3 regions of the Senimuribacter intestinalis genome follow, and region 1 is predicted to be linked to each of the others. Evidence: riboswitches for the same ligand, from Rfam matches in the RefSeq annotation. Region 1 holds a riboswitch; each other region holds the start of a gene.

Region 1 (7,208 bases):
CACTATGATTAAGGATATCACACCGATTCCGCACAACGGATGCAGACCGCCAAAGAGAAGAAGAGTCTAATTGAAGGGAGGAGTAATATAACATGGCAAGATATACAGACGCTAACTGCAGATTATGCAGAAGAGAAGGCCAGAAGCTTTTCTTGAAGGGTGAAAGATGCTATAGCGGCAAATGCGCAATTGAGAAGAGAAATTACGCTCCCGGTCAGCACGGTCAGTCCAGAAAGAAGACTTCTGACTATGGACTGCAGCTCCGCGAAAAGCAGAAAGCTAAGAGATTCTACGGAATGCAGGAAAAGCAGTTTAGAAATTTATTTGATAAAGCTGCTAGAAAACAGGGTAAGACAGGTGAAAACTTACTGATCTTATTAGAAACAAGACTGGACAACGCAGTTTACAGATTAGGTTTTGCATCTTCCAGAAAAGAAGCAAGACAGCTGGTTGTTCACGGACATTTCACAGTAAACGGCAAGAAAGCTACAGCTCCATCTATGCAGCTGAAAGCTGGTGATGTCATTAAAGTTAAGGAAAAGAGCACAAGCTCCCCTAAATTTAAGGAAATCAAAGAAATGTCAATCACTGTACCTTCATGGATGGCAGTAGACGTTGAGAAATTAGAAGGTAAAGTTGTTGCTATGCCAACAAGAGAAGATATCGATACTCCGGTTGCAGAGCACTTAATCGTCGAATTGTACTCCAAGTAAACAAGCGGCATAAAACCGGTATTACTTGGAATAAGAAGGAGGGTTTTTAGTGATAGAAATCGAAAAACCAACAATCACTAAGTTTGTGGACGAAGACGGTACTTACGGCAAATTTGTCGTAGAACCTCTTGAAAGAGGTTATGGTACAACACTGGGAAACTGCATGAGAAGAATTCTTTTGAGTTCGCTTCCGGGTGCTGCTGTAACTTCTGTAAAAATCGACGGAATACTTCACGAGTTTTCAACGATACCAGGTGTCAAAGAAGACGTAACAGAAATCATCTTAAACTTAAAGAAACTTGCTGTAAGACTGAACGGCGATAATACAAAGCGGGTAATCATCAATGCAGTTGGTCCAAAAGTTGTAACGGCTGCCGACATTATTGGTGATTCCGAAATGGAAATTTTCAATCCTGAGCTGCATATTGCAACACTGGAGGAAAATGCTACACTTGTAATGGAAATCAATCTTGCAAGAGGCAGAGGCTATGTACCTGCTGACCAGAACAAGACAGAAAGCACACCGATTTCAGTGATTCCAGTTGACTCTATCTACACACCTGTTAGAAAAGTCAACTATACAGTAGAGAACACAAGAGTTGGTCAGGTCACTGACTTTGACAGATTGATTCTGGAAATTTGGACAGATGGTTCCATCACACCGGAGGAAGGCGTATCCATAGGAGCGAAGATTATGCAGGAACACCTGAATCTCTTCATTCAGCTGGACGACTCCACCGATGGCATGGAAATCATGGTCGCAAAAGAAGAAGACCAGAAAGAAAAAGCGCTGGAAATGACAATTGATGAATTGGAACTTTCCGTTCGTTCCTTCAACTGTTTGAAGAGAGCTGCAATTAACACTGTTGAAGAGTTGACCGAACGCACCGAAGAGGATATGATGAAGGTTAGAAACCTTGGTAAGAAGTCCCTCGACGAAGTGAAAGCAAAATTAGAAGAATTAGGACTTGGTCTCAAACCAAGCGACGATTAATCATTTGCACAAACCATGATACGACTTGTGCCAAGCTGCTCACGCGGTTCGCAGGGCACAAAAGCATAAGGTCTCCCCATCAATTTCCCCTGGAAATTGGGGCGAGAACCATTACGAAAGGAGAATTGATATGCCAGGATATAGAAAACTGGGCAGACCTACTGCTCACAGAAAAGCTATGCTGAGAAATCTGGTAACTGATCTGCTCAGAGAAGGTAGAATTTCTACTACTGACTGCAGAGCTAAGGAAGCTAGAAGAGAAGCAGAAAAGCTGATTACACTTGCAAAGCGCGGCGACCTTCACGCAAGAAGACAGGCGCTGGCATACATCTACGACGAAAGCGTAGTAAGCAAGCTGTTTGATGAAATTGCACCAAAGTATGCTGACAGAAACGGTGGATATACAAGAATTCTGAAGCTGGGACCTAGAAGAGGCGATTGCGCTGAAGTAGTGTTCGTAGAATTAGTATAATCAAACATCAACTTAATACTAAACATGAAAACCCTGTAAGGCATACGCCTTGCAGGGTTTGTTCATTCTATATTTCTTTATGGATGGGAACGCTTAGTACGTCTTGCTATATTTTAAATAGTACTCTTGTGCTTTATCCTCGGTTAGGGAGAAGTGCTTTTGCAGCTTAGAGAGAATCTGTACCTGCGTCTTTCCTTCTTCCAGATTATCCAAAATAAGGGCGGCGATGCCCTGTTCTATACCTTCTGCTTTACCTTCTGCGAGACCTTCTCGTCTGGCTGCATCACGTTCCGTAGTACGGTCGTGTTTTGCCATCTCCTCATGCCATAAGAGAACTTCTAAGACTTCATCGTCTGTAACATTTTTGTATACCCGATCGGACATATGGATTGCCTCCTCATCAGTTTCTAAGAGTTTTGCAACATAGTCTTCTTTCTGGTCATCACCAACGTATTTTATATAGGAACAGAACTGCTCCAACGGGCTCATCAGCGAAGGATCTTGCGCCTGCAGTTTCCCCAACTCCAGAAAATGAATTTCCAGCTTGTCAGTCAGAGGGTACCCGTAGGTGTCCTCTGCCATGATAAACCGGGTATGGAAATCCGGAATATGGCTGAACTGTATGCCGTTGACAAAAGAGATGACTACGTTTTTCTTCATTTTATCATAGTTTTCCCCGGAATCCAATGAAGAATTTGTCATGCGGCAGCCATACAGCAGAATACGGTTTTCGAAGCCATCCTGTACTTTATTCTGCATTTCCACGTTGAACTGCTCTCCATCATGGGTTTTGGCGCGGATGTCCATAATCGTGCCTTTATCGCTCGGTTTGAAGCCTTTGTGCACGCTGTTTAGAACGGTAACCTCTGTAATGGGATCATCTTTGCGGTCCAGAACCAGATTCAGCATAGCCATCAGTGCATGGCGGGATGCATCTGTATCGGACGCATAGACAAAGTAGAAGACCAGATCATCAGTCAGGCGTAATTGTGATTTTTGTTTCATATTTCTCCCTTTCTTTGAACGAAATCAGCAAAATCAAAAAAGAGAAAATGACAAAATAGTAAAAGTTTGCCTTTTTCTCCTTGTACTAATTTTATCATGGAAAAATCCCCTAGTCAATACAAAATTTGGAAGATGATAGACTGAAAGAAGAAACGGGCTGCCAGCTATGTTTTGAGAAAATACTTTGTAAAAATGGTAAACTGATTTGGAAGCAGAGTTTTATACTGTACAAAGCTTTCCGCCTGTGCTATACTGTATATAAATCATTAGAAACAATTGAATGAAACTATTTCATGTTCTGATAAGTTGTCAGCTAAGAGGGAAGCAGGTGTGAGTCCTGCGCGGTTACCGTCGCTGTATTGAAGGAATGCTGCTAAGAAACCACTAACGTTTCGTGGTGAAACGTCGGGAAGGATAGCAGTGTGATGATTTCTGAGCCAGAAGACCTGCATGGAGTACTGAAGCGGCTGACGGTTATTGGCTAAGCAAGATAGAACATACAGAAAAAACGGACTGTAGCACCTTTGTGCTACAGCCTTTTTATTGTCTGAGGAAAATAATCTCATATCACAGGAGGTGGGCTATGGAAAATAAAGGACTTGGTGAAACGGCGGAATTTTGTTCCTTTCACCCCCTTGTAAACATTACCTATTTTGCACTGGTTGTGGGTATTACTATGTTTTCTATTTCACCGTACTTTTTGGCGGTGAGCCTGGTATTTTCCTGGAGCTATGCCTTCGTGCTCAAAGGCTTTAAGAGCCTGAAGCTGAACCTTGGGATTTCGCTGGCTATGCTTCTTGTCATGGTAATTATCAACATGTTCTTCAACAACAATGGAGAAACGGTGCTGATGTATATCAATACCAACAGGATTACAGCCGAGTCTATCGTTTACGGTATTGCATCTGCAGTTATGCTCATTGCCGTGGTTGTGTGGTTTTCCTGTTTCAACGTAATTATTACAGCGGATAAGCTGATTTACCTCTTCGGAAAAGTTGCACCAGTGCTGGGGCTGACCCTGTCCATGATTTTCAGATTTATCCCCCTGCTCAAAAACCGCTTTGCGGAAATTACTCTGGGACAAAAATGCATGAAACGCAGTCATACCGAAGGAAATTTAATCAGACGCGCCAGACAGCTTTTAAAGGAAGTATCCATCTTAATCGCATGGTCATTGGAAGCATCTATTGAAAGTGCCGACTCTATGGAAGCCAGAGGTTATGGACTGAAGGGCAGAACAAGCTTTCACCTCTTCAAGTTTTCGAGAAGAGATATTGCCATGCTGATATTGATGGCAGTGACGGCATGTCCGGTATTTTATGGGGCTTATCTGGGTGTTACCAACATGTACTTTTATCCGAAACTGGTCTTTCCTCAGTTGGATTTGACAACAGCGCTGATTTTAATCAGCTACGCAATTTTATCAGCGGCACCGATGATTGTCGATATCATAGGAGAATATAAATGGAAACAATTAGACTTGAACATGTGACTTTTTCTTATCCTCTAGCGGAAGGTAACGCCTTAAAGGATGTAAGTTTTGCTATAGAGCCCAGCGAGTTTATCGTACTGTGCGGCAAGTCGGGCTGCGGAAAAAGCACTCTTTTGAAGCAACTGAAGAAAAATTTGATTCCCTACGGCAATCTGCAGGGGCAGGTTTTGTACTGTGGAGAGCCTGTGGCAGACCTCGATGATCGGCGCAGTGTAACGGAAATTGGATTTGTACAGCAGAATCCGGACAATCAGATTGTTACGGATAAGGTTTGGCACGAGCTTGCCTTTGGTCTTGAAAGTTTGGGCATGGACAATGCGACTATTAAGCGAAAAGTGGCAGAAATGGCAAGCTATTTCGACATTCAGGGCTGGTTTCGCAAAAATGTAAGCGAACTGTCTGGCGGACAGAAGCAGCTTCTCAATCTGGCGTCCATTATGGCAATGCAGCCGAAGCTTCTGATTCTGGACGAACCGACTTCCCAGCTGGATCCTATTGCGGCTTCAGAATTTTTATCAACAATATATAAAATTAACAGAGATCTTGGTACGACCATTATTATTTCGGAACATCGCCTTGAGGAGATATTCCCTATGGCAGACAAAGTCATGGTTATGGACAAAGGTGAGGTTATCGCTTTTGATGAGCCGGGAAAAATTGGAGAATTCCTGTCCGGAGAATCAGAAGCGGATAGGCATCCAATGTTCTATGGGCTGCCTGCAGTGATGAGAATTTTTTCTAGTGTATTGCCTGATGAGAAGAGCCCGCTGACCATCAGAGAGGGCAGACTTAAGGCGGCAGAACTGCTGGAGGGAAAGAGCCCGGAGGTTACAACACCAGTAGAAGAGCAGCCGGCAGAGTCTTCCGGCAAGGCAGTAATCACGGTGAAAGACCTTTGGTTTAAATACAGCAGAGAAAGCGGTGAAGTACTGCGGGGTCTGAATCTTTCCGTGGAAGAGAATCAGTGGTATTGTCTTCTTGGCGGAAATGGAACCGGAAAGAGTACGACCCTGAAAATGATTGCAGGCATGCTAAAGGCGCAGCGGGGCACGGTGAAAACCGACAGGGATATCATGTCTATGCTTCCACAGAATCCGCAGGCGCTTTTTACAGAGATTACAGTGGAAGAGGAACTGCTGGAAGCCCTGCATTTTATGAAAATGTCAGACAGCAGCAGAATTGAGCATGTTAACGCTATGCTTAAGCTGATGGAAATAGAGCATCTTCGCAAGGCGAATCCTTACGATTTGTCTGGTGGAGAACAGCAGAGGCTGGCACTTGGCAAAATCCTTCTGCTGGAGCCTAAGATTCTGCTTTTGGATGAGCCGACTAAGGGGCTTGATCCTTTTTTCAAGAGAACCCTTGCGGGGATTCTGCGAAAGCTGGTGGAAAGCGGCGTGACCATTTTTATGGTTTCTCACGATGTAGAGTTCTGCGCAGAATATGCGGATAAGTGCGCAATGTTCTTTGACGGAGACATTGTATCTATTGGTGATCCGAAGACCTTCTTCTCCGGCAACAACTTTTACACAACCACGGCAAATAAGATTATTCGTCAGTGGAAGCCGGACGGTATCACCTGTGAGGAGGTGGCTGCATGGCTAAAAGCTACAATTTAACTCAGGTAGAAGCAGCACATCGTAAACGGACGCTGGTATCGGCAGCGCTGATTTTTCTGGCAATGCCACTGACAATTTTCATTGGACTGCAGTTTGGAAAGAGCAAGTTTATGATTGTCAGCGTGATTCTGCTGATTTATACCATGCTGCCTTTCTTCATGGTCTTTGAAAAACGAAAGCCAAAAGCGAGAGAAATCGTTCTTATCGCCATGATGTCGGCGCTGACGGTAAGCCTGCAGCTGTTTTGCCATATTACGCTGCCGCTGCAAATCGGTACGGCGATGATTATCATATCAGGTATTTCTCTGGGACCGGAGGCAGGATTCCTCATTGGTGCGGTATCCCGGTTTGTCTGCAATTTTTACATGGGACAGGGACCGTGGACACCGTGGCAGATGTTTTGCTGGGGCATTCTGGGCTTTCTTGCAGGTTTGGCATTTAACAAGGTGGATCTGGATGAGCTGAAATCACGCCACTTTAAGCTAATTATGGGACCAGTACTGTGCGTGATATTTGGAATACTGATCGCATATGTATGCTATCAGATATGGCCGGGCACAGACGGAACATTTTTCGGATGGAGACTCTATGTCTTCGGTTTTCTGGGACTTTTAGCGGGTGTGCTGCTGCAGCGAAAGCGGCTGCCTGTAGACGGAGTGACTTTGGCAATATTTACCTTTGTTACAACCTTCGTCCTTTACGGAGGGATTATGAATATATGCGCACTGGTAACATCAGCGGGCGCACCTGGAGCAGAATTATCTATTGAACAGATGAGACTTTTGTACATCTCAGGCGCACCTTATGATGCGTACCACGGCAGTACAGCGGCGCTATGTGTGTTTCTGTTTGGCAACAGCATCATAAAGAAATTAGAGCGGATTAAAATAAAGTATGGAATATATAAATAATG
Region 2 (7,208 bases), on a different contig from region 1:
AGGAAGCTGTAGACTCTCTGATTGACAACGGCAGAAGAGGAAGACCTGTTACTGGTCCTGGCTCCAGACCGCTGAAATCTTTGTCCGACATGCTGAAGGGTAAGCAGGGTCGTTTCAGACAGAACCTGCTGGGTAAGCGTGTTGACTACTCCGGACGTTCTGTAATCGTAGTCGGACCGGAACTGAAATTCTATCAGTGCGGTCTGCCTAAGAAAATGGCGCTGGAACTGTTCAAGCCTTTCATCATGAAAGAACTGGTTGAACAGGGCTATGCCCACAATATCAAGAACGCCAAGAGAATGGTAGAAAAAGTAAGACCGGAAGTATGGGATGTATTAGAAGGTGTCATCAAAGAACACCCTGTAATGCTGAACCGTGCACCGACGCTGCATAGACTGGGTATCCAGGCATTTGAACCGGTACTGGTAGAAGGTAAGGCAATCAAGCTGCACCCGTTGGTATGTACAGCATTCAATGCTGACTTTGACGGAGACCAGATGGCGGTACACGTACCGCTTTCCGTAGAAGCACAGGCAGAAGCCAGATTCTTGATGCTGTCCATCAATAACATTCTGGCGCCAAAGGATGGTTCCCCAATCACTACGCCGACACAGGATATGATTCTGGGTGCGTACTATCTGACCTATCCGGGCACCTGCAAAAAGGTTGAAATCGTTGACGGCAAGGAAAAGGTTTCCTATGATAAAGACGAATTTAACGACAGAAAAGCTTCTGAAGCGCACAAGGCCGCAGGCTTTGAGCGTGTACCGGAAAAGGGCGACGGCAAAGTATTTACTGACCTTGATGAAATGTTGATGGCATATCAGGATGAAATCGTTGATATCCACGCTAAGGTAAAGGTTAGAATGTACCTTGACGAAAATGACCAGAGAGGACATCTGGTTGAATCCACTGTGGGAAGATTCATCTACAACCAGCAGATTCCGCAGGATCTCGGCTTTGTTGACAGAAATGTTGACCCGTATTCCTTGGAAGTTGACTTCCTTTGCGACAAGAAAAAGCTGGGTGCGATTATCGATAAGTGCTACAAAGCACATGGCAATACTGGAACTGTTATCATGCTTGACTATATCAAGGATATGGGATATCACTATTCCACAAAGGCTGCCGTTACAATCGGTATCGACGATATGAAAATTCCTGACAACAAATGGGATATCGTAGCAGAATCTCAGAAAGAAGTTGACAAATACGAAAAAGCTTTCAGAATGGGTCTGATTTCAAACTCTGAAAGATACGATAAAGTTATTGAAATCTGGAACAAGACTACGGATGATGTAGCAGACGCACTGATGGAATCTTTGGATCCGCAGAACAATCTGAACATCATGGCAACATCCGGAGCCAGAGGTAGTAAGAACCAGATCAGACAGGTCGGCGGTATGCGTGGTCTGATGGCGAACGCAACTGGTAAGACTGTAGAAATTCCAATTAAGGCGAACTTCCGTGAAGGGCTTTCAATCTTGGAATACTTCATTTCTTCCAACGGTGCTCGTAAAGGTCTTGCCGATACAGCGCTTCGTACAGCCGACTCCGGTTATCTGACAAGAAGACTGGTTGACGTATCTCATAACGTTATCGTTAGGGAATTTGACTGCGGCACTGACGAGGGTGTGGAGGTTAGAGCCTTTACCGACGGTAAAGAAGTCATCGAACCTTTGAATCAGCGTATCGCAGGAAGAACTGCGCTTCTTGACATTGTAAATCCGCAGACCGGGGAAATCATTGTTGAACAGGGCGAGGAAATCAGCGATGAACAGGCAATGGATGTTGTCAACGCAGGCATTGACTCCGTTGCAATCCGTTCCGTTATGACTTGTCACTCCAGAACCGGTATTTGTGCAAAATGCTACGGAAGAAACCTGGCAACAGGTGAAGAGGTTAATATCGGTGAATCTGTCGGTATCACTGCGGCACAGTCCATCGGTGAGCCGGGTACACAGCTGACTATGAGAACATTCCATACCGGTGGTGTTGCAGGTTCCGATATCACCCACGGTCTTCCGAGAGTAGAGGAATTGTTCGAGGCTAGAAAGCCAAAGGGTCTTGCAGAAATCTGCGAGGCAAACGGCAGAGTAATCGATATTCAGCCTAGAACTGACAATAAGACAGAGGTTATCGTAAGAAGCGATGACGGAGAAGATATGACTTACGTTGTGCCTTATGGCGCAAGACTTGCCGTAAAGAAGGACGATTATATCCTTGCCGGCGGTAACATCACCAGCGGTCCTTTGAACCCGCACGATATTTTGAGACTCAACGGTGTTGAGGGCGTATATCAGTACCTGCTCAAGGAAGTGCAGCGTGTATATAAGAACCAGGGTGTAGATATCAACGACAAGCACGTAGAGGTTATCGTAAGCCAGATGCTTTCCAAGTTCAAGATTGAAGACGCAGGCGATACGGATCTGCTTCCGGGTGGTCTGTACAGCAAGTTTGAAATCAAGGAAGCAAACGAAGCTGCCTTTGCAGCAGACGGCGAACCTGCAAAAGCGAAACAGATGCTGCTTGGTATTACCAAGGCTTCTCTGGCAACTAACTCCTTCTTGTCTGCAGCATCCTTCCAGGAAACCACCAGGGTTCTGACTGATGCCGCAATTAAGGGCAAGAACGATAAGCTGATGGGTCTGAAGGAAAACGTTATCATCGGTAAGCTGATTCCTGCAGGAACCGGTATGAAGCGTTACAAAAATATTGACGTGGATTACGGTGTAAATGAGGAATTCATGCGTGAATATACTCGTATGCAGGAAGAGGCCCTGTTAGAAGCTGAAGCTGACGTGGAAGCGATGGATGATGAAAGCGCAGAAGATTTGGATTTGATGAGCATGCCTAACGAGGGTATTATGGAAATGGATACAGCATTGGTGCTGGAACCGGAAGAATCCGAGCTGATTGAATTAGAATAAGAGACTGGATATTGTAAAGGGGCTACTTGTACGGTTGACCAATTAGGTTGATCTGAGGAGGTAGCTCCTTTTTGTTAGTACGTTCTGTGCCGCCTGTGCATATATTCGTAAAAAAGACCTAAAATATGCATAACGTCCTGAAGGAATCTGCATATTTTTGGCGATTTTTCCTCTCATATGCATTTTCGCCAATAAAATACTCTGAAATAGCAACGCGATTACCGGTTCGCAGTGAAAAATATGCATATATAATGCAAAATCCCCGCAAATATGCAGACTGATGTGCATATTTGCGGAGATTTCTTTAAAAATATGCATTTTGCCATGAGGAAGGAGTATCGTGGAATCATCGTTAAATTGGGAGCCAGTCATTTTTATTGACTTAATAGGAATTGTGCGATATATTGAAATTAATTTAGGGAAAAGATTTGGCGGTGAATTCTGAAAGGAGAAAGGATATGAACCCGATTGAAACCAAAGATTTAATCATACGCGACAGCGTTTTTGAGGATTTAAAGTATTTTGACCCATGGGAAAGGCAGCCTGCAGTAACGGAGTTTTTCAGCATTGCGGACGGGCAGAGTCTGGAGGATGTGACCAAGGCATATGTGAAATTTGATGAGGCTGCCGATATGCGCCAGTACACTATTTGTCTGCGCGAGAGCGGTGAGCCGGTGGGAAGAATTATTCTTGGCGATATCATAGAAGGCTGGAAGTGTGAAATTTGGCGGATTTACATTGCGGATACGGCACTTCGCGGCAAAGGCTACGGCAGACAGGCTATGGAAGCGACCATGAAACTGTGCTTTGAGGATTTTGGGATGAAACGGGTATATCTGGATCATTACACGGGAAATCCAGCGGCGCACCTGTATCTGAATCTGGGATTTCAGTACGAGGGCGTGCTGCGAAAGAACTGCCGGAAGAACGGCGTCCTCTATGATGTGCACCTGATGTCCATGCTGGCGGAGGAATACTTTGAGCGATATGGTAAATGAATGCAGTGAATAAGCTGGAAAAACGCCAACACGCCGAAAAAAATTATGCCAACACGCCGAAAAAAATAGACACAGATAAAATGAAAAAACCGGCTTTTTTAATGATTCTTATTGGCGTAGGTGATTATGCTTACCGAAGGCAGGATGGAATTTATGTAGTGCCGGTGGGATGTCTAAAGAATTAAGAATAATTAACAGCCGCCTAGCGAAAAGGGCGGCTGTCTTTATAAGTGGAGTTTGACAGGTTTACGGCGTTTCCTTTTGTACACTCTTCAAGAGATTTTTCCGTCAGTCTGAGAACGGTTTCTGATGTTGACAAAAATAAAAGAATCACGAATATTTGTCACATTTCTTTTTTCATGCCTTTGCCCTGTTTGAAGACATGCAAAAGTCTTGCATTTTCGCTCAAATTGTGTATAATGATATATGAAAATTGAAAAGAGCTTGCCAGTACCCGAAAGGGTTTAAAGGAAAACAGGTGAAATTCCTGTACGCCGCCAACGCTGTAACAGAGGAGTCTTCTTCATGATGTCACTGGGAAACCGGGAAGGCGAAGAAAGATGCTGATACTGGAGTCAGAACACCAGCTGGGAAGCAGCGCAAACGCATTGGAGAGATATGATGCGAAAGTATCTCTGCCGGATGCGTTATTTTTTTATATGGAGGGCACTAATGAAAAAACTATTTAAACTGGAAGAAAATCACACCACTGTCAGACAGGAAGTACGCGCCGGTCTGACAACCTTTTTTGCCATGGCGTATATCATTTTTCTGAACCCGGTATTTCTGTCATCTACAGGCATGAGTTCCGGCGGCGTTATGGTTGCTACATGTCTTTCTGCCGCAGCAGGCACGCTGCTGTGTGCATTTTTGAGCAATAAGCCTTTTGCGATGGCGCCGGGTATGGGGATGAATGCCTTTTTTGCGTATACCCTATGCGGAATTTACGGATATTCATGGCAGCAGGCGCTGGCACTTACCTTCCTTTCCGGAATCCTATTTTTTCTAATTGTTATCTCGCCTCTGAGAGATAAGATAATCAATGCAGTACCTGTAAATCTGAAATACGCTATAAGCGCCGGCGTGGGTCTGTTTATAGCGCTCATTGGTCTTCTGGATACAGGGATTATATCTTTAGCAAGCGGAATGCCTGCTCTCGGGGATCTCAGTTCGCCTACAGTTCTGATTGCATTGCTTGGAGTGGCAATCACAGCTGTTTTGGTGGTATTGAACATAAATGGAAGTTTGATTATCGGTATGGTGATAACGATTGTACTGAGTCTGGCGGCAGGACAGACAGCGATGCCCGACCACCTTGCAGAGTTTCCGGGCGCAATAGCGGACGTGGCTTTTAAGCTTGATTTTTCCGGATTGATTTCAGGAAAAGCGGGCTTGTCCGGTATCCTGTCACTTATTGCGCTTATTATCTCATTGACCATGGTTGATATGTTTGATACCCTTGGTTTTTTAATCGGCACCAGCTCCAGGGCGGGAATGACTGATGAAAAGGGAACCATGCCGGGAAGCGGGTCGATTTTAATTGCTGATGCGGCAGGTTCTGTGATGGGCGCTTTATTTGGAACCTCTACCGTTACATGCTATGCGGAATCGATTTCCGGGATTGCGGCAGGCGGAAAAACCGGTCTGACTGCTGTAACAACTGCTTTGTGCTTCTTGCTGGCGGTTGTGTTCTCGCCTCTGACAGGGGTGATGACAAGTGCTGTAACTGCACCGGCTTTGATTATCGTGGGAATGTATCTTCTCATGGAAGTGAAAAAAGTTGATTTTGGTCGTCTGGATGACGCCATTCCTGCATTTATTACCATAGTGGCGATGCCTATGACATACTCCATTACGACAGGAATTGCTGCGGGATTTATTTTTTATCTGATTTGCAAAATTGCCGCTGGCAGAAGAAATGAGGTGAATCTGCCTGTTGTGGCGCTGGCTATGGTATTTTTTCTTTATTTCTGCCTGTAAAATTTAGGTTTGCAGTATTTTGAATATATGCCTTTTCTTTAGCTGGTTCAATTCATCACGTGTTGGAGCTGTGAGTGCAGTGGCTTCGGTGAGGTCGGTAAGAGGATTCTCGGTAGCGATACATTTGCTGACAAAGGAATCGTATCGACCAAGGGAAAGACTGCAGAACAGACCAACGATAATTGAAGATGTACCAAAATTGCTGGTAAGATCCAGAACCAGCAAATCATTTTTATTTGCAGTATTTGCGAGGAAAATCCTCTGGGATGAATCGAAAGTCTGCACTGTTCCTGTGTAATAATAGGTGCACTTAGCAAAATCGGTGGGGTCGACTACACGCCCATAAAAGGAAGCTTTTTCTTGATTTATGGTCAAGATGTTGACCTCTTTGTTTTTTTTCTGTATGAGAGAGGGTACGTACACATAATAGATTTTTCCTGGTTGTGAAGAACCGGGTGTTTCTTGTGATAAATTCTCAGTTGGAAGTAAATAGTCCATGTCAAGAAGCTGTGAAATATGAACATCAAGATTCTTTGCAATAATAATGAGTGTTTCCACATCAATTGATACTTCCCCACGCTCATATTTTGAAAGGGAAGATTTACTTTTGTTAATGAGTAGAGCAAATTCTGCCAAACTGTAATGTTTTTGTTTCCTGTAGTGACGAATGCGCTGACCAAGTATACTGCGTATTGTTTCTTCCATGCTGTACCTCCGCAAAGATTTCATATAATTGCTTTTTTCTCTGAAATAAAGTAAAACTCGTAAAGTTTTTTATTAGTATAGCATATTTTATGCAAAAAATCCAATGTTGTTGGAAAAAAGTGCAGAAAATAGTCGTAAAATGAAAATACCGTTTTTTGAAAAGGAAAAGGAAGTTCTTTATAATGATAGAAAATTTATTATAAGGAGTGATTATTTTGAAAGATCGAAGAAAGTATTTCATTGTGTTTTTATTGACCCTGTCTACTTTGTGCTATAATTTGCCCTATTTAAGTTCGACTTTTTATACGCAATTTTTGGAGGCATTTCATTTATCTAATCAGCAGGCGGGGATGCTACTGACGATGTTTTCTTTTACAGCAACGCCGGGATATCTGCTGGGTGGTATTTTAGCAGATAGATTTTCACCGAAGAAGCTGGTTGTAATTTCACAGCTTTTGACAGCAGGTCTGGGCATCCTTATGACCTTTGCACCTAACTACTTGGTGTTAATTGGCTGCTATTTGGGATTCGGCGTATCGACAACCTTCATTCACTGGTCGGCATATTTGAAATTGGTTCGTGCACAGGCAGATGA
Region 3 (7,208 bases), on a different contig from region 1:
TGATCGCCTGCAACAATCATTAAAGGCTGCAGCACAATTTTTTCATAACCGCCTTCCTTTAAGGCAGGAAGAATATCTTCCAGCGTTGGTACCGCTTCCACAGTTGCGATAAAATAGTTGTGGTGTCCCTGTTTTCTGAGCTCATCTTGCAAATCAAAGTATACCCTGTTTGCCTCAACACCTGTTCCATGTCCCATCAACACCACGGCCGTCTTTTCATCCGTATGCTCTTTTGTGTCTTCCACCATGGCAGCTGCAACTTTCTCAAAATCCTCTTTATCAGTTAAAAGAGGTTCTCCAAGTACTGCAGCTGCAAAAAGATCTCTATGTTTTTCCACATCGCGCAGAAGGTCGTGATACTCTGTTCCATTCATCAAATGTGTCGGCTGTATCACCAGCTTTCTGAATCCATCTGCTGCTGCATGCTGCAGTGACTCAGCTTCGTTGTCGATATGAAGTCCATCTCTTTTCTTTAGCTTATTAATAATCATCTGACTGGTAAAAGCACGCCGCACCGGATAATCTGAAAAAGCATCCGCAACTGCCTGCTCAATAGCATCTATTGTGACCTTTCTATTTTCGTTATAGCTGGTGCCAAAGCTGACTACCAGAATCGCGGTGTCTTGTTTCTGATTCATCTTTTTATTCCTCTTACTTTCCTTGATTACTATTTTTCTTTTTATTTTTCTCCTCGTAGTATTCCTTTGGCGTAACGCCAATCTGATAGAGAACGTTACCCCAGGAACCGCATTTTTCGTGCAAATCCTGCCGCAGCTGTCTTGGCACTTCCTTTTTCATAGGAATTTTTCCGTTTTTCAGATAGATATCTTTTACCATACCAAGGCGCTTTCTATCATCTTCATCCAGATTCAATACCTTATAATAGCAGCCATAGAGACTGTCAGAATGATGCCTTCGATTTTCTGTCATTCTATGGTCGATATAAATATCGTGAAAAGGCTCCATTCGGAGGACCGGTTCCAAATCAATCTGAAACAGCGCATTGCGCCAGGAGCCGCATCGCTCTATGAGCGCCTGCTTAACAGCCTGTTCAATTTCTCCATGAAGAGGACTTCGTCCTATTTCATGAGCAAAATTTCTAACTGCTTCCAGCATATTGATATATTCCAGTTCTAAATCAGGAATCTTATAGACTGCTCTTTTAAGAAAATCAGCATCCAGCTTTGCAGCTTTAATAACAGAAGTCCAGCCGCTGTAATATTTTTTGATTTCCCTGCAAACCTCAGGCAGATCTCTGGGATGCGGAATTTTCCCAAGCTCCAGTGCTTTTTCTCTGACCATGTCAAGAAGCTTTTCCTTATGCAATCGCTCTTTTTCCATCTGCTCCATAGTTTTTCCGCCTTTACCTGCTGACGCGGAAAGCCCTGCAGCACGAAGCGCATAAGGCCATTTACCAAACCTTTGTTTGATGTAGTCTTTCAATATCCAAAATACTTCTCCCTGCGTAGGGCCATACCCCAGTTCTGACGCTAAACGCCTTAGATAAGCGAGCAGTTCTTCATCAGAAAAGCTTTGGTAGACACATTTGCCGTCCGGACTTGCTAATGCATAATTTTTCCAGACAGCAGAAGTTTTGTCATTCTGCCCGTATTTCCTGTCTGGATTTCGACTGATCTTTTCAATCAGCAGCTTCTTCCTTAGCTCTAACTCTCTTTCTTCCACTTTGATTTCTCCTAAGCAAGTTTTAATATTAGAATAATAAAAATGCTGTAGCAAAATATGCTACAGCCCGTATTTTCTGTATCTGTCGTTTAGGAAACCTGATAACCGTCAGGCGCACTCCTAGTATTTCAAGCAGGTCTTCTGGCTCGGATATCTTCATCATGCACACCTTCCCAGACTATCTGTCCAGTGGTATTTCGGCATGACTCCTTCCTTACAGCGGCGGCAACCGCACAGGATTTGCACCTGTTTCCCTCTTTGCTGTTAAAACAGACAAGAAATACTTGTCATTCAGTTGTTATTTCAAAGCATCAACGCTTCTACGCTGACATTGTATCATATCAAATCGCATTTGTACAGAATCTTTTTTTGCCCCTATCCTCCGCTTGACAAAATACAACCTCCGGTAATATAATGAGGTTACAATTGAATGTATAAGGGTCCCTTTCAAGGGGTTTAAAAGAGAAGCAGGTGAAAGTCCTGCACGGTCGCGCCGCTGTAATGACGTAGCCCTATCTTAATTTATGTCACTGGGAAACTGGGAAGGCAAGATAAGGGTGCCAGATGTCTAAGTCAGAAGAACTACCCAAATACAGCCAATTTACACAGGTTACGAACGATGACCGGGTGTGAACACGAAACGGAAAGTATTTTTTGCATACTTTTCTATCGCTGCACCTGTCATAAATGACAGGATTTTTTATTGCGTAGAGATACAACATTTCGTGTTTTGTTCATTTGTTTATCAAGAAAGGAGATACTTTATGACAAAAAGGCAAAAATTATTTTTATCAATTGTAACAGTTTTTTCACTGGTCTTTGGTATGGTTCCCACGGCAAATGCCATGCACATTATGGAGGGCTACTTACCCGGAACCTACTGTCTGGTATGGGGAGCGATATGCGTTCCATTTCTTATCTGGGGTTTTTTCTCCATCAGAAATACCCTTACAGATAATAGAAAAATTATCACTGTACTTGCCATGGCAGGTGCATTTATCTTTGTAATTTCCTCGCTAAAAATTCCATCGGTTACAGGAAGCTGCTCTCACATGACAGGAACCGGTCTTGGCGCAATCCTTTTCGGTCCTGCAGCAGTCAGCATTTTGGGAATTATCGTACTTTTATTTCAGGCAATTCTGCTGGCTCACGGCGGTCTTACTACCCTTGGAGCGAACACTTTCTCCATGGCTATCGCAGGACCTTTTATCACCTATGGCGTGTACAAGCTATGCAAAAAGTTAAAGGTAAACAAAATGTTTTCTGTATTTCTGGCAGCTGCCTTAGGTGATTTGCTTACATACTGCATTACCAGTCTGCAGCTGGCTCTGGCTTATCCTTCAGAAGTAGGAGGTGTCGGTGCTTCTCTTGCGAAATTCATGGGTATTTTTGCTACGACGCAAGTACCTCTTGCTATCGTAGAAGGCATTTTGACTGTTATCATCGTCATCGGTTTAGAATCCTTTGCGAAACCTGAACTGAAATCAATCGGATTTATCAAGGAGGGCAAATAATATGGATAAGAAGAAATCTAAAAAGGGTCTTGTGGTTCTGCTTCTGATTCTGGCAATTCTCATCGCAGTCGTACCCTTCTTAATGCTCAAAGACGCTGAATTTGGCGGCTCTGATGACGCTGCTGGCGGCGCTATAGAAGAAATACAGGGCGGTGAATATGAACCTTGGTTTACACCGATTTTGGAAAGCTATCTGGGCGGTGAAATTCCCGGTGAAATCGAAAGTTTAATTTTCTGCGTACAGACCGGTATCGGAGTCGGCATTCTCGCCTTCTTTATGGGTCGGTTTTACGAAAGAAAAAAATGGATGAAGGATGAATAAATAAATTATGATTATTGTAGATAAGCTGTGCTATTTGTCAAAACTCAGATATGTAAACCCCATGGAAAAGTTCGCTTTTGCAATGCTGACTCTCATTTTTTGTATTGTCAGTCGTTCCATTGCTATGGGCGTCTTTGTCATTGGAGTCAACAGCTGGCTAACCATTGTTCGCGGCGGTATTTCCGCTGCCAGATACAGAAATTTGATGATGGTCCCCCTGGCCTTTCTCATACTGAGCACTACTGCCATTATCATCAACATCGGAAAACATCCCCTTGACGCCTTTGCAGTTCCTATTGGAAGCTGGTACGTCACTGGAAGTTTTGCAGGCATTTTGCACGGGGCACAGCTTATCACTACAGCACTAGCCGCCGTATCCTGTCTATACTTTTTATCTTTTAATACTACTATGACAGATATTCTAAGCGTCCTCAGAAAGCTTCATGTGCCAGCTCTTATGATAGAGCTCATGCTTCTGATTTACCGGTATATCTTTGTGCTGCTGGACGTAGCCTACTACATTTCCACTTCACAAAGCGCCCGCCTTGGACACAAGGATTTTAAAACATCAATAAAATCTTTTGCCTCTATGGTGCAGGCGCTGTTTATCAGATCTATGAAGCGTTCCAGAAATCTTTATGACGCTATGGAGTCCAGAGGATATGATGGTGAAATTAGAGTGCTGGAAGAAAGCCATCCCACCAGCAAAAGAAATATCTACTACATTGTACTTTATGAAACTGCCCTTTTGGCTTTTACTTTATGGTTTAAATTATGGAGATAGGAGCTTCCGCGAAAGACATGACGAAAGATATTATCATTAAAGCAGACAATTTATTTTTTTCCTACGACGACGAAAAAAGCTATTCCTTAAACGGACTCAGTCTGGAAATTGAGCGTGGCCGCAAGGTTGCCTTTATGGGTGCAAACGGCGCTGGAAAGTCTACTTTTTTCCTGTGCTTAAACGGCATTCACAAACCTTCAGAAGGTACACTCTACTTAGACGGAAAGCCTGTGGACTACAGCAAAAAAGGTCTTTTAGACCTTCGAAGCAAGGTAGGCATTGTCTTTCAGGACCCGGATAATCAGCTGTTTTCTGCCTCAGTGACACAGGAAATTTCTTTTGGCGCTCTTAACATGGGAATGAGCGAGCAAGATGCACGCAAAGAGGTCGCAAAAGTCATCGAAACTCTGGAAATTACAGATTTTCAGCATAAACCCACCCACTCTCTTTCCGGAGGTCAAAAGAAACAGGTTTCTATTGCCGATGTTTTAGTCATGCACCCGGAAATCATCATTTTAGATGAACCAGCCTCCTCTCTCGACCCTAAGCATACAATCATCGTCAACAAAATTGTGGATATGCTCGTAGAACAAGGTATTACAATTCTTATGTCCACCCATAACGTCGATTATGCTTTGGAATGGGCTGATGAAATCGTATTAATTGCAGAAGGTAAAACACTGATGCACGGCACTCCTGTCGAGGTTTTTTCAAACGACACCATCTTGCAGCAGACCAATTTAAAAAAGCCTGCAGCCATGGAGCTCTTTGAAAGCCTCGTAAAAAAAGGCATCCTGCCTGCGGATCTGCCGGTACCAAAATCCCTGAAGGTTCTTGAGGAATATATTAGTGCGGTTTAATTTTGCAACCCTGTTAAACTCTGGTTTGCAGGAAAACACTAGCGTTCTGCTACTTGCGGAAGATTATTCAAGCTTACAGCTTCCAACGTCTGCAGTTGTTGTATCGTCAGTTGACGAAGCAACTCCATTCTCTCTTTTTGATTTTTCCCTTGGGTAATCAGAATGGCATTATAACTCTCTAAATTTGCAAGCACCAAAAGCTGATTTAGTGTCGCACCATCTCTCATATTTCCTTTTACCATAGGATTTTCGACTTTCCACTGCTTCGCTGTTTTTCCAAATAAAACAACATTCAACATGTCAGCTTCATTTGCATATGTATAAGCAATCTGCGCAGGCGTTAATTCCGGTGGAATAAGATTTTCTTTAATTGCATTCGTATGTATCTTATAATTTAATTTGGAAATTTCTCTATTCAAATTCCAGTTCAAAGATAATCGACTATTCTCGTCCGTCTTCAATCTTCTGTAATCTTTCATTATATATAACTGAAATTCTGGCGAAATCCACGTTGCAAAGGACATTGCAATATCACTATGGGCATATGTTCCTCCATAACGTCCTGCTTTTGAAACAATTCCAATAGCTTCTGTAGCTTCTATCCATTTCTTTGGTGACATTGTAAATGCATTTGCTCCTGCCTGTTTTCTAAACCCCTCGAATTCGAGGGGTTTAAAATCCGGATTATGGAGTTTTTCCCATAATCCCAAAAATTCTATCACATCCCGATTTCTCATCCAATTTTGAATAACTGCTGTTGGGTCATCACTCTTATACCGAGCAATATCTGTTAATGAAATGAATTCATTTTCAAAATCCTGTGTGTAAATTCCAATATCTATTCCATTCGCATGAATCGTATCCTTGATTACTTTCCCCATTGTTCCTCCTGCTATTGTGTCATTATAATCTCACTAAAAAGAAACCCGCCTGCACATAACTATAATGTTAACTCTTTAGTAATTCATTATAGCTATTTTGTTCGTCTTTTGCAATGTAAAATCAACTCAATTATAGCTTTTTCTTTCTGTACGAATGTTGATTTTGTCACTTCACAATTTCTTCCGTACTCACCTGCAAAACAGTTTTTAGTTTGAGTCTTTACATCTTTATAGTCGCCTAATGCTAACAACGTTTGAAATTTCTTTATAGCCTTCTCATAACTGGAGATGAATTTTTTCCCCATCAATTTAGTAGCATTAGATTCCTGCAGAAATGCATATATAATAAAAAAACTCCTAAAATATGCATAATTTTTCGACCATACATGCATATTTTCAGGAGTTTTCTTCAAAATATGTACAACTCTCTATATATTCAGCTAAAATTTCCTATAAACGACATGAGTTTTCTTAAAAAAATGCATATATTCGAAGTTTATCGTCAAAATATGCACGATAATGTGCATATTTTAAGTATTTTTTCAAAATATATGCACACCGCACCTACGCCCTGCTAATAAGCTTTCCATATACCCGCTTTAGCATCCACGGTTCGCTGACGCGCTGCGCAAGCTGACTGACAGGAATCCACTGCACTCCGCTGTTTTCATCTGCTTTAACAGAAAGCGGCGCATTTTCATCTGCCTGCAGCAGGTAGGTCAAATTCAAATGAAGGTGTGACGGCACGTAATCGCCGCGTTTTTCATGACCGTCTACGGTGATAATTTCAAGAGAAAACGGTACACGCCGCAGCACCTTGAAATCCTGCACCCCAGTTTCTTCCTTTGCTTCACGGATTGCAACAGAAAGCAGATCGGCTTCACCGTCAGCGTGACCGCCAGTCCAGGCCCAAGAGTCATACAGATTGTGGTAGACCATAAGTACTTTATCGCCACCATCATTGACAATCCACGAGGAAGCTGTAAAATGTGCAGTCAGATTCTCCCGCACCAGACAATTGTCGTTTTCTTGTAAAAAACGAAGCATAACTTCCCTATCCCGCGCTTCCTGCTCACAGCCCGGCACAAAATCTGTAATGACAGTGCAAAGATTTCTCAGCTTCGGATTCATAAAATTTCTCCTTCCAGGCTGAAGGTGTTGCTC

The links. Region 1 has a riboswitch for cobalamin ahead of NFR88_RS02875 (energy-coupling factor transporter transmembrane component T). Riboswitches for the same ligand answer to the same signal wherever they lie in the genome.
Region 2: linked by a shared signal. The riboswitch ahead of NFR88_RS06210 (NCS2 family permease) and the one ahead of NFR88_RS02875 (energy-coupling factor transporter transmembrane component T) in region 1 are both predicted to bind cobalamin.
Region 3: linked by a shared signal. The riboswitch ahead of NFR88_RS09775 (energy-coupling factor ABC transporter permease) and the one ahead of NFR88_RS02875 (energy-coupling factor transporter transmembrane component T) in region 1 are both predicted to bind cobalamin.

The regions. Positions count from the first base shown of each region.
Region 1 covers NZ_CALPCF010000002.1:172,574-179,781, forward strand. Annotated here, with positions in the region: gene rpsK (30S ribosomal protein S11) at 1-70, shown strand, start outside; gene rpsD (30S ribosomal protein S4) at 93-713, shown strand; gene NFR88_RS02860 (DNA-directed RNA polymerase subunit alpha) at 763-1,707, shown strand; gene rplQ (50S ribosomal protein L17) at 1,838-2,179, shown strand; gene NFR88_RS02870 (Rpn family recombination-promoting nuclease/putative transposase) at 2,273-3,184, opposite strand; cobalamin riboswitch at 3,461-3,652, shown strand; gene NFR88_RS02875 (energy-coupling factor transporter transmembrane component T) at 3,768-4,676, shown strand; gene NFR88_RS02880 (ABC transporter ATP-binding protein) at 4,649-6,295, shown strand; gene NFR88_RS02885 (ECF transporter S component) at 6,274-7,206, shown strand.
Region 2 covers NZ_CALPCF010000005.1:16,785-23,992, forward strand. Annotated here, with positions in the region: gene rpoC (DNA-directed RNA polymerase subunit beta') at 1-2,930, shown strand, start outside; gene NFR88_RS06200 (GNAT family N-acetyltransferase) at 3,389-3,928, shown strand; gene NFR88_RS06205 (hypothetical protein) at 3,934-4,113, shown strand; cobalamin riboswitch at 4,360-4,534, shown strand; gene NFR88_RS06210 (NCS2 family permease) at 4,601-5,908, shown strand; gene NFR88_RS06215 (helix-turn-helix domain-containing protein) at 5,912-6,613, opposite strand; gene NFR88_RS06220 (MFS transporter) at 6,856-7,208, shown strand, end outside.
Region 3 covers NZ_CALPCF010000010.1:49,828-57,035, forward strand. Annotated here, with positions in the region: gene NFR88_RS09765 (sirohydrochlorin cobaltochelatase) at 1-638, opposite strand, end outside; gene NFR88_RS09770 (homing endonuclease associated repeat-containing protein) at 652-1,683, opposite strand; cobalamin riboswitch at 1,798-1,977, opposite strand; cobalamin riboswitch at 2,105-2,287, shown strand; gene NFR88_RS09775 (energy-coupling factor ABC transporter permease) at 2,448-3,197, shown strand; gene NFR88_RS09780 (energy-coupling factor ABC transporter substrate-binding protein) at 3,199-3,519, shown strand; gene cbiQ (cobalt ECF transporter T component CbiQ) at 3,527-4,303, shown strand; gene NFR88_RS09790 (energy-coupling factor ABC transporter ATP-binding protein) at 4,321-5,163, shown strand; gene NFR88_RS09795 (KilA-N domain-containing protein) at 5,202-6,044, opposite strand; gene NFR88_RS09800 (NUDIX hydrolase) at 6,609-7,175, opposite strand; gene miaB (tRNA (N6-isopentenyl adenosine(37)-C2)-methylthiotransferase MiaB) at 7,172-7,208, opposite strand, start outside.